3 linked regions of the Hydrogenovibrio crunogenus genome follow. The protein of the gene in region 1 binds, or shares a complex with, the protein of each later gene. Links are inferred from orthologs where the notes say so. Each region holds a gene or a part of one and is shown in the gene's direction. Other genes may lie near its edges.

Evidence for each region.
Region 2: the proteins of secY (region 1) and secA are in contact, whole or in part, in a crystal structure (PDB 3DIN), measured with the Thermotoga maritima proteins. The link is inferred for Hydrogenovibrio crunogenus from one-to-one orthologs. Residues at the interface, in WP_004081795.1 of Thermotoga maritima: Glu108, Gly109, Glu110, Glu111, Ala236, Glu237, Arg238, Arg239, Ile240, Thr241, Ile242, Gln243, Tyr244, Ala245, Arg246, Arg247, Val248, Thr249, Gly250, Arg251, Arg252, Val253, Tyr254, Gly256, Ala257, Ser258, Thr259, Tyr260, Leu261, Pro262; in WP_004082002.1 of Thermotoga maritima: Glu261, Ala262, Arg263, Lys300, Ala301, Arg302, Thr303, Ile304, Ile305, Leu323, Tyr324, Asp325, Pro326, Val329, Ser330, Tyr333, Ile336, Lys340, Phe345, Val349, Glu363, Phe364, Tyr374, Ser375, Gly376, Gly377, Glu393, Ile395, Thr482, Ser483.
Region 3: secY (region 1) and secG share a complex: the UniProt entries of both Escherichia coli proteins name them as parts of the sec protein translocase complex. The link is inferred for Hydrogenovibrio crunogenus from one-to-one orthologs.

Annotation. Positions count from the first base shown.
Region 1 is NZ_CP032096.1:353,868-358,349, forward strand. Bases 1,238-4,231 are described here. They hold secY (preprotein translocase subunit SecY), read left to right. Parts: upstream 1,238-2,074; coding sequence 2,075-3,388; downstream 3,389-4,231. Other genes in these bases: rpsE (30S ribosomal protein S5), read left to right, coding at 1,238-1,446; rpmD (50S ribosomal protein L30), read left to right, coding at 1,448-1,636; rplO (50S ribosomal protein L15), read left to right, coding at 1,638-2,072; rpsM (30S ribosomal protein S13), read left to right, coding at 3,487-3,843; rpsK (30S ribosomal protein S11), read left to right, coding at 3,864-4,231. Also shown: rpsH (30S ribosomal protein S8), read left to right, coding at 1-7; rplF (50S ribosomal protein L6), read left to right, coding at 20-553; rplR (50S ribosomal protein L18), read left to right, coding at 569-922; more of rpsE, read left to right, coding at 937-1,237; more of rpsK, read left to right, coding at 4,232-4,253; rpsD (30S ribosomal protein S4), read left to right, coding at 4,270-4,482. UniProt on the Escherichia coli protein: The central subunit of the protein translocation channel SecYEG. Consists of two halves formed by TMs 1-5 and 6-10.
Region 2 is NZ_CP032096.1:668,482-673,261, forward strand. What follows is about bases 643-3,934. They hold secA (preprotein translocase subunit SecA), read left to right. Parts: upstream 643-1,004; coding sequence 1,005-3,734; downstream 3,735-3,934. Other genes in these bases: lpxC (UDP-3-O-acyl-N-acetylglucosamine deacetylase), read left to right, coding at 643-672; argJ (bifunctional glutamate N-acetyltransferase/amino-acid acetyltransferase ArgJ), read left to right, coding at 3,845-3,934. Outside these bases: more of lpxC, read left to right, coding at 1-642; more of argJ, read left to right, coding at 3,935-4,780. UniProt on the Escherichia coli protein: Required for protein export, interacts with the SecYEG preprotein conducting channel.
Region 3 is NZ_CP032096.1:920,889-925,053, forward strand. Bases 1-2,677 are described here. They hold secG (preprotein translocase subunit SecG), read left to right. Parts: upstream 1-1,017; coding sequence 1,018-1,338; downstream 1,339-2,677. Other genes in these bases: glmM (phosphoglucosamine mutase), read left to right, coding at 1-183; tpiA (triose-phosphate isomerase), read left to right, coding at 255-1,016; GHNINEIG_RS04370 (NADH-quinone oxidoreductase subunit A), read left to right, coding at 1,542-1,898; GHNINEIG_RS04375 (NuoB/complex I 20 kDa subunit family protein), read left to right, coding at 1,889-2,365; GHNINEIG_RS04380 (NADH-quinone oxidoreductase subunit C), read left to right, coding at 2,390-2,677. Outside these bases: more of GHNINEIG_RS04380, read left to right, coding at 2,678-3,061; GHNINEIG_RS04385 (NADH-quinone oxidoreductase subunit D), read left to right, coding at 3,075-4,165. UniProt on the Escherichia coli protein: Subunit of the protein translocation channel SecYEG. Overexpression of some hybrid proteins has been thought to jam the protein secretion apparatus resulting in cell death; while this may be true it also results in FtsH-mediated degradation of SecY.

The DNA of each region.
Region 1 (4,482 bases):
AGCTTAAGGGAGATAAACAATGTCAAGAATTGCAAAATCTCCTATTACTTTACCATCTGGTGTAGATGTAACGATCAATGGAACTGATGTGTCTGTAAAAGGATCAAAGGGTGCATTGTCTAAAACATTTAACCATGCTGTTTCAGTATCTCTAGAAGACGGTGTTGTAACAGTGGCGCCGAAGAGCGAAAGTAAGAATGCATGGGCACAAGCTGGTACAGCGAGATCTATCATTAATAATATGGTGTTAGGTGTTACTGAAGGATTTGAAAAGAAATTACAATTGGTCGGTGTCGGTTATAGAGCACAGGCACAAGGTAAAGTGCTTAACTTAACGTTAGGTTTTTCTCATCCAGTCAATCATGAGCTACCTGAGGGTGTGACGGTTGAAACACCAAGCCAGACTGAAATCGTAGTTAAAGGCGCAGATAAGCAAGTTGTTGGTCAAGTTGCTGCTGAAATTCGTGGGTATAGACCTCCTGAACCTTATAAAGGTAAAGGTGTTAAATATGCTGATGAATATATCTTGCGTAAAGAAGCTAAGAAAAAATAAAGGTTGGGAATATAAATGGATAAGAAAGCTACCCGACTTCGTAGAGCAAAAAAGACTAGAGCAAAACTTGGTTCACAAGATAGAGCTCGTCTTTGTGTGCATCGCACGCCTAAGCATATTTATGCTCAGATTATCTCTTCAGATGGTTCATCTGTTGTTGCTTCATGCTCTACAGTCCAAGCAGATATTAAAAAGCAAGTTGCTTTTGGTGGAAACAAAGAAGCGGCTGAACTCGTTGGTAAGTCAATAGCGGAAAAGGCTAAGGCTGCGGGTATTGAATCTGTTGCATTTGACCGCTCTGGTTTTAAATATCATGGACGCGTTCAAGTCTTGGCAGATTCTGCTCGAGAGAACGGTCTTCAATTTTAAAAGAAGGGATTACAATGTCTTCAAAGGAATTACAAGAAGGTCAAGATGGTCTTGTTGAAAAATTAGTCTCTGTCCGCCGTGTCGCAAAAGTTGTGAAAGGTGGTCGAGTGTTTGGTTTTTCTGCTTTAACTGTTGTTGGTGACGGTGAAGGTCGTGTTGGCTATGGAAGTGGTAAGGCGAATGAAGTTCCTGTTGCCATTAAAAAAGCAATGGAAAAAGCTCGTCGTAATATGAAAGATGTTCACCTAGATGGTGGTACATTGCAGTATCCTATTAACTTTAAACAAGGTGCTGCCAATATCGTGATGTTACCTGCCTCTGATGGTACGGGAATTATCGCGGGTGGTGCGATGCGCGCAGTATTAGAAGCAGCTGGTGTAAAAGACGTATTAGCAAAATGTGTTGGTACAACTCGTCCAGTAAACGTTGTTCGTTCAACCGTTAATGCTTTGACAGGAATGAGTAGCCCAGAACTGATTGCTGCAAAACGTGGTAAATCAGTTGAAGAAATTTTAGGTGAATAAAATGTCAGATAAGAAATTAGTCAATGTTACTTTGGTTAAAAGCACTATTGGACGTTTGCCAGCACACAAAGCTTGTGTGTCTGGTTTAGGTTTGAGAAAAATGCACCAAACAGTAGCGGTTATTGACACTCCTGAAAATAGAGGAATGATCAATAAAGTTTCCTATTTGCTTAAAGTAGAGGAAGCATAATATGCATTTAAATACTTTAAAGCCTGCTGAAGGCGCAAAGAAACTTGCGAAGCGTAAAGGTCGTGGCCAAGGTTCTGGAAACGGAAAAATGGCTGGTAGAGGTCATAAAGGTCAAAAGTCACGTTCTGGCGGAATGCCAAAAATTGGTTTTGAAGGTGGTCAGATGCCATTGCAACGCCGTCTTCCAAAGGTTGGTTTTACATCTAGAAAGTCTGCTTATGCAGCGGAGATTCGTTTAGATGTATTATCTTCAGTTGATTCTGATGTCATTGATTTGCCAGCATTAAAAGCTGCAAACCTTATTTCAGAAAAAATCAAGACGGTTAAAGTAATCAATAGCGGTGAGATGAAAAAAGCAGTTAAAATTTCTGGTCTGAAAGTAACTGCTGGCGCCAAAGCTACTATTGAAGCTGCCGGCGGATCAGTAGAAGTTTGATTATGAATAGTCAGTCAATTGAAAATTCAGGCACAGGTGGGTTGAGCCAAAAAATATTTTTTGTCTTAGGTGCATTAATTGTTTACCGTTTAGGAACTCATATTCCTGTTCCTTTGATTGACCCAGTTGCGCTGGCTGCTATGTTTGAACAGCAAAAGGGTACGATCTTAGACATGTTTAACATGTTTTCTGGTGGTGCTCTTCAAAGGCTTTCTATCTTGGCACTAGGGATTATGCCGTATATTTCTGCCTCTATCATTATGCAGTTATTGACGGTTGTATCTCCTACCCTTGAGCAGTTAAAGAAAGACGGTGAAGCTGGTCGAAGAAAAATTACCCAATACACACGTTATGGAACTGTTGTGCTAGCAACATTCCAAGCGCTAGGCGTCGCAATAGCATTAGAGTCCCAGAATATTAATGGGATGTCTGTCGTTGTTGAGCCAGGTTTGTTATTTAAGGTTATTGCCGTTGCTACTTTAGTAAGCGGAACAATTTTCTTAATGTGGTTAGGTGAGCAAATCACCGAAAGAGGTATTGGAAACGGTATTTCTTTAATTATTTTTGCAGGTATTGTAGCAGGTTTACCTTCTGCACTTGGCGGTACATTTGAGCAAGTTAATACTGGTGCAATGCATGCGATAACTGCTTTTGTGTTATTAGCATTAGTGTTCTTGGTGATTGCGTTCGTTGTTTTTGTTGAAAGAGGACAACGCCGTATTCCAATTCATTATGCTCAACGCATGCGTGGCCGTAAGTTGTATGGCGGTCAAGAAGGCCATTTGCCATTGAAGTTAAACATGGCGGGTGTGATTCCACCAATTTTTGCTTCAAGCATTATTCTATTCCCAGCAACACTTGGTGGATGGTTTGGTACTGCAGAAAATATGGGATGGCTTAAAGACATTGCAACAACAATGTCACCAGGTCAGCCTTTGTATATTTTATTTTATGCAATGGCGATTATTTTCTTTTGTTTTTTCTATACAGCAATTGTTTTCAATCCAAATGAAACAGCTGATAACTTGAGAAAATCTGGTGCTTATATTCCAGGTATTCGCCCTGGTCAGCAAACAGCAAGAAGAATTGATACAATCATGAGTCGTTTAACATTAGCAGGTGCAATATATATTACACTTGTCTGTTTGTTACCTGAATTCTTGATTTTGTATTGGAATGTTCCTTTTTATTTTGGTGGAACATCATTGCTGATTATTGTTATTGTGGTTATGGATTTTATGACAAACATTCAAGCTCACATGCAATCAGGTCAATACGAAAGTATGATGAAAAAAGCTAATTTAAAGGGTCGGTAATTTTAATTTATTGAAAATTAGAGTTACTACTAGTAATTAATCCTAGAAATGAGTATAATCGCTCGTTTTTCGGTAGATGGATAGTTAAGGAGCGCAAAATGGCTCGTATTGCCGGCGTAAACATTCCAGTAAATAAACATATTGTTATTGGATTAAGATCGATCTACGGGGTTGGACAAACGACAGCTCAAAAAATTTGTGCAGATGTGAATATTGATCCAACAACGAAAGTTCGTGAACTAACTGAAGAACAGTTAGAAGCACTTCGTTCAGAAGTTACAAAGTTTAAGATTGAAGGTGATCTTCGTCGTGACGTTACTATGAACATCAAGCGTTTGATGGATATGGGGTGTTACCGAGGAATTCGCCATCGTCGTAGTCTTCCATTGAGAGGGCAACGCACAAAAAATAATGCTCGTACTCGTAAGGGTCCTAAAAAACCTATTAAGCGTTAAGCATAAATTAGAGATTAGATATGGCAAAAGCAAATTCACGTGTTAAAAAGAAGGCAAAACAGGTTGTAACTGATGCAGTTGCACATGTTCATGCAACTTTTAATAACACCATTGTTACCATTACAGATCGTCAAGGAAATGCACTATGCTGGGCTACGTCCGGAGGAAGTGGTTTCCGTGGGTCGCGTAAAAGTACTCCTTTTGCTGCACAGGTAGCAGCAGAGCGCGCAGGTCAAATGGCGACAGAATATGGTGTTAAGAATATGGATGTTATGGTTAAAGGTCCTGGACCCGGCCGTGATTCAGCAGTTAGAGGTTTAAATAGTGTTGGTTTTAAAATTACATCAATTTCTGATGTGACACCAATCCCTCATAACGGCTGTCGTCCGCCTAAAAAACGTCGCGTTTAAAATTCAGAGGTAGAAGATGGCTAGATATATTGGTCCAAAGTGTAAACTATCACGTCGTGAAGGTACGGATCTATTTTTGAAGAGCGGTGTTCGTAGCATCGAATCAAAATGTAAAATTGATCAACTACCTGGTCAGCATGGTGCTGGCCGTAAACGCGTAACTGAATACGGTTTACAGTTAAGAGAAAAACAAAAAGTTCGTCGTATTTATGGCGTACTTGAAAAGAAG
Region 2 (4,780 bases), 310 kb from region 1 along the record:
TCAGCTCTAGCAGGCGTCGGTATTGATAATTTGTATATTGATATCACGGCCGACGAAGTGCCTATTATGGATGGGAGTGCGTCACATTTTATTTTCTTGCTACAATCAGCTGGTATTCAGCTGCAAGAGGCGCCAAAGAAATTTATACGCATTAAAAAACAGGTTCAGGTCGAAAATGAAAAAGGCGGCGTGGCGGAATTCAAACCTTATGAAGGGTTCCGTTTAAATTTTTCGATTGAGTTTGATCATCCTGCCTTTGACCAAACGGCTGAAAAAATGACGCTTAGTTTTTCTTCGACGGCTTATTTTAAAGAAGTGAGCCGGGCTCGGACTTTTGGGTTTATGAAAGACATGGAAAAGCTAAGAGCTCAAAACTTGGGGCTGGGTGCTGGGTTACATAATGCGATTGGATTGGATGAAAATGGCGTTGTGAACCAGGAAGGGCTTAGAGACAAAGATGAATTTGTGCGCCATAAGATTCTGGATGCCGTTGGGGATTTATATATGGCAGGCCATCCTATTATTGGTGAGTTTACAGCGCATAAATCAGGCCATGCATTAAATAATCAGCTACTCAGAGCGTTAGTGGCAGATTCTGAGGCATATGAAGTTGTAACGTATGATGATGAAGAGCCGCCAATTCAGTATGGTAGTAGTAAGATTCTTGTGTAACGCAATTTATTCCTGATTTTTGTTTTTATCAGATTCAAAGTGCAGTCATTCTTAGTGAAAAGAGTGACTCACGCATGCTCGGTTTGTAGAGCCCTCTCTTTCGAATGATTGATTCCAAATGTTCGTGATTCTCCTTACTTTGTCATCCTTTTAAATGTGTTAGAATAATCAGCATTTACTAAAATAGCAGTAGTGCTTTACAAGTTGTCGATAACTCGTAAAATGGTGTTTCATCATATCGGTTCGGCATTGTTCAGCCTTTTCTATCAATCCTTGTATAGCCTATGAAATAAGGTTTATACAACTAAACTCTTTATTGGATTCAAGCGCTAATGGCACTTAATATTTTCAAAAAATTATTTGGTAGTCGAAACGAACGACTGCTTAAACAATACCGTAAAAAAGTTCAACAAATTAATGCGTTAGAAGAAAGCTTATCTCAGCTTTCGGATGATGAACTCAGAGCGAAAACAGATTATTTTAAAAGCCAGATTTCTGAAGGGATCTCATTAGATCAGATTCTGCCTGAAGCGTTTGCGGTGGTAAGAGAAGCCGGTAAAAGAGTCATGGGAATGCGTCATTACGACACCCAGTTAATTGGGGGGATGGTGCTACACGAAGGGAAAATTTCTGAAATGCGGACAGGGGAAGGAAAAACCCTGGTGGCAACACTACCTGCTTATTTAAATGCATTATCGGGTAAGGGGGTTCATGTCATTACCGTGAATGATTATTTGGCTTCTCGTGATGCGGAATGGATGGGGCAGCTATATGGCTTTCTAGGTTTAACGACAGGAGTCGTTCTGTCTGGTCAGACCAGTAATGAAAAGCAAACTGCTTATAACGCAGACATTACTTACGGAACCAATAATGAATTCGGTTTTGATTATCTTCGCGATAATATGGCGATCTTCGCTGAAGAGCGAGTGATGCGAGGGCAAAATTTTGCGATTGTCGATGAGGTCGATTCGATTCTGATCGATGAAGCCAGAACGCCTCTCATTATCTCCGGGCCTGCTGAAGATAAGTCAGATTTATATCAAAAAATGAACCCTTTGGTCAAAGGACTGGAAAGAGGTGAAGAGGATCTAGAGACCAAAACGTCGAGTGGTGATTACACGATTGATGAAAAATCGAAGCAAATCCATTTGACTGATGAAGGGCATTCAAAAGTTGAAGCCATGCTGGTTGAGGTTGGTTTGCTGGAAGAAGGCGATTCTCTTTATGATGCCGAGCATATCAGTTTGATGAAGTATGTGAATGCTTCCTTAAGAGCGCATCTTTTGTTTGAAAAGAATACCGATTACATTGTTCAGGATAATGAAGTCGTGATTATTGATGAATTTACTGGACGTAAAATGTCTGGTCGTCGTTGGGGGGATGGGTTGCACCAGGCCGTTGAGGCCAAAGAAGGTGTTCCGATCCAGGCCGAAAGCCAAACCTATGCATCGATTACCTTTCAAAATTACTTTAGACAGTACACGAAGTTGTCTGGTATGACAGGGACAGCCGATACTGAAGCAGGTGAGTTTTTATCGACCTACAGCCTTGAAGTGGTTGTGGTGCCGACCAATAAAGTACCAAAGCGTCAAGATTTGCCGGATTTGGTGTTCTTGGATATTGAAGGGAAGTTGGCAGCCATCGTCCGAGAAGTGAAAGAAGTCGTTAAAACAAGGCAGCCAATTTTAGTTGGGACAGCATCTATTGAACTCTCTGAAGTACTGTCTTCTTTATTTGAAAAAGAAGGCATTCCGCATAATGTCTTGAATGCGAAGCAGCATGAAAAAGAAGCTACCATTATTGCACAAGCGGGTCGTCCAGGAGCGGTGACTATTGCGACAAACATGGCGGGTCGAGGAACCGATATCGTGCTAGGGGGGAACCTAGACATGGAAATCGAATCTTTAGATAATCCAACGGAAGCGCAAATAGCTGAAATCAAAGCTGATTGGGAAGTCAGGCATGATGAAGTTGTCGAAAAAGGTGGGCTGATGGTTATTGGTTCAGAAAGACATGAATCACGCCGTATCGACAACCAGTTACGTGGCCGTTCCGGGCGTCAAGGTGATCCAGGGGTGACACGCTTCTACTTATCTTTAGATGATGACTTAATGCGCCGATTTGCATCTGAAAAAGTGAAAAACATGATGCGTCGTCTGGGCATGAAATCGGATGAAGCCATTGAACATAACATGGTGACCAAATCGATTGAACGCGCGCAAAAGCAAGTTGAAAGAATGCACCAGGATGAACGTGCTAACTTATTGAAATTCGATAATATTTCCAATGAACAGCGCAAAGTGGTTTATGCTCAGCGTAATGAGCTGATGGAAGAAGAGGATGTGTCTGAGATTATCGATGCTTTACGTGAAAATGTCATTGAAACAATGATGGCTGGCTTTATTCCGCCAGGAAGCATTGAAGAGCAATGGAATGTGTCTGGTTTGGAAAAGCAGCTTCAGGATGACCTAGGCTTAACCTTCCCTATTTCAGATTGGTTGCAAGAAGATAAAGGACTGTTTGAAGAAAAACTGCGTGAAAAAATTATCGCAGAAGCCAAAGTGCTTTATCAAAACAAAATGGCGGTGATTGATGAAAAAACCCGTCATCATTTTGAAAAAGAAGTGTTACTTAGAACCATTGATAAGCAATGGCGTGAACATCTAAATGAAATGGACTATTTGCGTCGCTGGATCCACTTAAAAGGATTTGCACAAAAAGATCCTTTCCAGGAGTATCGTGCGACGGCTGCTGAAATGTTTGAAGCCTTTCTGGATGAGGTTATGTTTGAGACCGTTCAAACTTTATCGATGGTTCAAATTCAAGGCGCAGATGATGTTGATGCCTATGAAAAGCAACAGATTGAAGAGCGTCCACAGGAATTGGAAGCCAATCATCCGGCTGCAAAAGGGATTTCTGATGCTGTGAATGGCTCATCAGATTCCGAACAGGATTCAGCTGATGCGACTTATCGTCGTGAAACCCCGAAAGTTGGGCGTAATGATCCTTGCCCTTGCGGTTCAGGAAAAAAATATAAACAATGTTGTGGTAAATTAAATTAAAATCTAAACAAGCGTTATTGAAGTCCACTCTGGCGCATATGCCGTGAAGCATATGCAAATGAATTTTGAATTCATTGCCAGTGTGGACTTTTTTATTTTGGAGAAACAGTATGGCGCAAACATCAAATATTCATCCCGTCTCTGGTGTTTATTTAGGAACAACTCAGGCAAAAATTAAAAAGTCTGGGGTAGAAGACTTTGTCGTTATTTCATTTGTGGAAGGCAGTCGCACGGCTGCGACATTTACTACGAATGCCTTTTGTGCCGCGCCTGTTACGCTGGCAAAACAAAATTTAAAAAACACTCCGACCCGCGCGTTGGTGATTAACAGCGGTAATGCCAATGCCGGGACGGGTCAACAAGGCATGTTAGATGCACAACAAACCTGTCATTGGGTGGCTGAAGAGCTCGGTATTTCCGAACAAGCGGTGCTGCCTTTTTCTACAGGGGTGATTGGACAAAATTTACCTATGCCTAAAATTGAATCCGCCGTGCCCGCAGCCATTGCAAATCAAACCATTGATGGTTGGGAAATGGCTGCAAAAGGAATTATGACGACGGATACCCATCCGAAAACTGCCAGCCGTCAATTTGATATTGAAGGTCATACTGTGACGTTGACCGGCTTTTCAAAAGGATCGGGTATGATTCATCCGAACATGGCGACCATGCTAGGATTTGCAGCAACGGATGCTAAAATCTCCCAGGCCTGCCTGGACAAAGCCTTGCTCGATTCGGTGTCACTGTCGTTTAACCGAATTACGGTTGATGGAGACACCTCGACAAATGATGCGTGTACCTTAACCGCGACACAGCAGGCAGACATGCCCGAAATTACAGATCCTGATTCTTCTGCCTATCAGGTTTTTGCAAAAGTGTTAAATGAAGTGATGACTGAATTGGCACAAATGATTGTGCGAGATGGGGAAGGTGCGACTAAGTTTGTAGCCATTAAGGTTGAATCAGGGGACTCTGTTGAGGAGTGCCTGAAAGTCGCGCATGCTGTCGCGTTGTCTCCATTGGTAAAAACCGCACTGTTCGCGTCT
Region 3 (4,165 bases), 570 kb from region 1 along the record:
AATGTTGCATTGAAAAAAGCCGTGCAAGCTTCAGAAGATCGTATGGATGGCAAGGGTAGAGTGCTGATTCGGGCTTCAGGCACCGAGCCTCTTATTCGGGTGATGGTAGAAGGTGACACTAGATCAATGATCGAATCAGAAGTGAAAAGCCTGGTTGAACTGGTTAAAACAGAATTTTGTTAACATTGTCAAGATTGTTTTTTTAAAAAGAAACCGCTAATATAGGCGGAATTTTGCGTCGGAGACTAAACAGAATGAGACAGTTATTTGTTGCTGGTAATTGGAAAATGCATGGTGATAAAGCCTCCATTAAAACACTTGTGACTGGGTTGAATGCGAAAGCAGACAGTGTTGGGGATGTGTTGGTAGCGGTATGTCCGCCTGCAGTTTATCTTGATTATACAAAAAACTGTTTAATGGTAGATAACATTGCATTAGGTGGTCAAAATATGGCGGTTGAGCCTATGCAAGGTGCTTATACCGGTGAGACATCCGCTGCGATGTTAAAAGATGTTGGGTGCCAATATGTCATTCTTGGGCATTCAGAACGTCGAGCTATTTATGGCGAAACTGATCAAGAAATCGCAGCCAAAGTTAAGACTGCATTAACTTCTGGGTTAACGCCTATTTTATGTGTGGGTGAAACGCTTGAAGAACGTGAGTCAGGTCAGCTTGAGTCGGTTATTTCACAGCAGTTAGATGCGGCTGTTGCGGAAGTAGGTATTGATCAGTTTTCAAATGTTGTGATTGCTTACGAGCCTGTATGGGCAATTGGAACTGGGAAAACAGCCAGTGCGCAACAAGCACAAGATGTTCATGCTTTTATTCGTGGGCAACTAGCGAAGTTGAATCCTTCCGTTGCTGAAAAGGTCATTATTCAATACGGTGGAAGTGTTAAACCTAATAATGCTTCTGAATTATTTAGTCAGCCAGATATCGATGGTGGATTGATTGGTGGTGCTTCATTAAATGCAGATGACTTTATCGCAATATGTCAGGCTGCAGGAGAGCAATAAAATGTTTCAAATTATTCTGGCTATTCACTTAGTCATCGCATTTATTCTGATTGTGTTGGTGTTGCTACAGCAAGGTAAAGGCGCTGATGCTGGCGCTAACTTTGGTGGTGGTTCCTCGCAATCCGTATTTGGAAGTAGTGGGTCTAATAACTTTATGTTGAAAATGACTTCTGTAGTCGCAGTTATTTTCTTTATAACGAGTTTGGCTCTTGCTTATTTAGGTGCTCAACAAGCGAAAGGGTATCAGAGTGTGGTTCAAAAGCCTGCTGCAGAGCAGAAAGCGACTGATTCAGATACCAATGAGCCAGTGGTGCCGAACTAATAAGCTGAAAAAAGAATTTGCCGATGTGGTGGAATTGGTAGACACGCTATCTTGAGGGGGTAGTGGCGTAAGCCGTGCCGGTTCAACTCCGGCCATCGGCACCATATTAAAATAGCATTTTGCTAACTGTTGATCTGGTGGTTGTAAAACAACTGCTAAAAGTGTCAGAGTCAAAACTCTGAACGAGAAGAGGCTTGAAACCTATGCTAGAAAATTACTTACCTATCCTAGTATTTGTCGTACTTGGGATTCTTTTTGGAGTGGGGCCTATTTTAGTAGGTTACTTACTGGGTCCACAAAGACCGGATTCTGAAAAACTTTCACCCTATGAGTGTGGTTTTGAAGCATTTGAAGACTCCAGAATGAAGTTCGATGTACGGTTTTACCTAGTCGCAATTTTGTTCATTATTTTTGATTTAGAAATTGCTTTTCTATTTCCATGGGCGGTTGCATTAGAAGAAGTCGGTACATTTGGTTTGCTGGCTATGGGAGTTTTTCTAACATTGTTAGTTGTCGGTTTTATTTATGAGTGGAAAAAAGGAGCGCTGGAATGGGAATAGAAGGCGTTTTAAAGGAAGGGGTTGTCACTACTTCAGCTGATAAATTAATTAACTGGGCGCGTACGGGTTCGCTGTGGCCAATGACCTTCGGTTTAGCTTGTTGTGCAGTTGAAATGATGCATGCTGGTGCCTCTAGGTACGACTTGGATCGTTTTGGTATTATTTTCAGACCGAGTCCTAGGCAATCGGATGTCATGATCGTTGCGGGCACATTAGTGAATAAGATGGCACCTGCATTACGAAAAGTTTACGACCAAATGGCTGAGCCAAGATGGGTTATCTCAATGGGATCATGTGCGAATGGTGGAGGATATTACCATTATTCATACTCTGTAGTCAGAGGCTGTGATCGCATTGTCCCCGTAGATGTCTACGTACCAGGGTGTCCTCCAACAGCGGAAGCTTTGTTGTATGGCATCATCCAGTTACAAAACAAAATTAAACGCACAAATACCATTGCGCGATAACGTCAAGCAGAGCGGGAAAAGTTTATGAAACAATCTGTTTTAGATTTACAAGCGACGATTCAAGAAACACTGGGCGATGCAATTGTTGTCTCGGATATCAAGCTTGATGAATTAACAGTGGAGCTAGCTCCAGAACAGTCTTTATCGGCGCTTACAAAACTGAAAGAAAAGCTAGGGTTTGATCAACTCATTGATGTCTGTGGTGTGGATTATCTAGCTTACGGTGATGTAACGTGGGAAACGCGCAAAGCCGCCAACTCTGGATTTAGCCGAGGTGTCTTTGATTTTGCAGAAGAAGATAATGAATCCGATACCAATATTCCTCGCCGTTTTGCTGTGGTGTATCACTTATTATCGGTTGAGAATAACCGTCGTGTCCGAGTGAAAGTTTTTCCTGAAGACACTCAAATGCCAATGGTTGATTCTGTTGTTTCTGTCTGGAACTGCGCAGACTGGTTTGAACGTGAGGCGTTTGATTTATTTGGTATTTTGTTCAATGGTCACCCTGATTTACGTCGAATTTTGACAGATTATGGTTTTGTTGGACATCCATTACGAAAAGACTTCCCTTTAACTGGGCATGTTGAAATGCGTTATGACGCTGAAAAGGGTCGTGTTGTTTATGAACCTGTCACGATTGAGAATCGAGTGAATGTTCCTCGCGTCATTCGTAATGATGTAGAGCCAAAAGGATAAGTAGAGAATAATTATGTCAGAAATTCGTAACTATACCCTGAATTTTGGTCCGCAGCATCCTTCCGCGCATGGTGTGTTGCGTTTGGTTTTGGAACTGGATGGGGAAACCATCGTTCGCTCTGATCCGCATATCGGGTTATTGCACCGTGGAACTGAAAAATTAGCTGAATATAAGCCATACAATCATTCAATTGGTTATATGGATCGTTTGGACTATGTCTCGATGATGGCCAATGAGCATGCTTATGTTATGGGCATTGAAAAAATGTTAGGCATTGAAGTACCAGAGCGTGCCCAATATATTCGAGTCATGTTTGATGAAATTACCCGAATTTTGAACCACTTGATGTGGTTAGGTGCACATGCCCTAGATATTGGAGCCATGACTGTCTTCTTATACGCGTTTAGAGAACGTGAAGACTTGATGGATTGTTATGAAGCAGTTTCCGGTGCACGTATGCATGCAACCTACTATCGTCCAGGTGGCGTGTATCGTGACTTACCAGAGAGCATGACTAAGTATGAAGAGTCAAAGTGGCATTCTGGTAAAAAACTAGACCAGTTGAATGAAACACGAGAAGGGTCCTTGCTGGATTTTATTGAAGCCTTTACTGAGCGTTTCCCTGGTTATGTTGATGAATATGAAACATTGTTGACGGATAACCGTATTTGGAAACAAAGAACGGTTGATATCGGAATCGTTTCACCAGAAAGAGCGTTGCAATTAGGGTTTACAGGGCCAATGTTGCGTGGTTCAGGCATTGCATGGGATTTACGTAAGAAACAACCTTATGAAGTTTACGATAAATTGGATTTTGACATTCCAGTCGGTGCAACAGGTGACTGTTATGATCGTTATTTGGTTCGCGTGGCTGAAATGCGTGAATCCAACAAAATTATCAAACAATGTGTGAAATGGTTAAAAGAAAACCCAGGCCCGGTTATTTCGGATGATCATAAGGTCACTCCGCCTTCACGTGAAGATGCTAAATCTAACATGGAGGCCTTGATTCACCATTTTAAACTGTTTACAGAAGGGTATTCTGTACCAGAAGGGGAGTCTTATACTGCGGTTGAGCATCCTAAAGGTGAGTTTGGTATTTA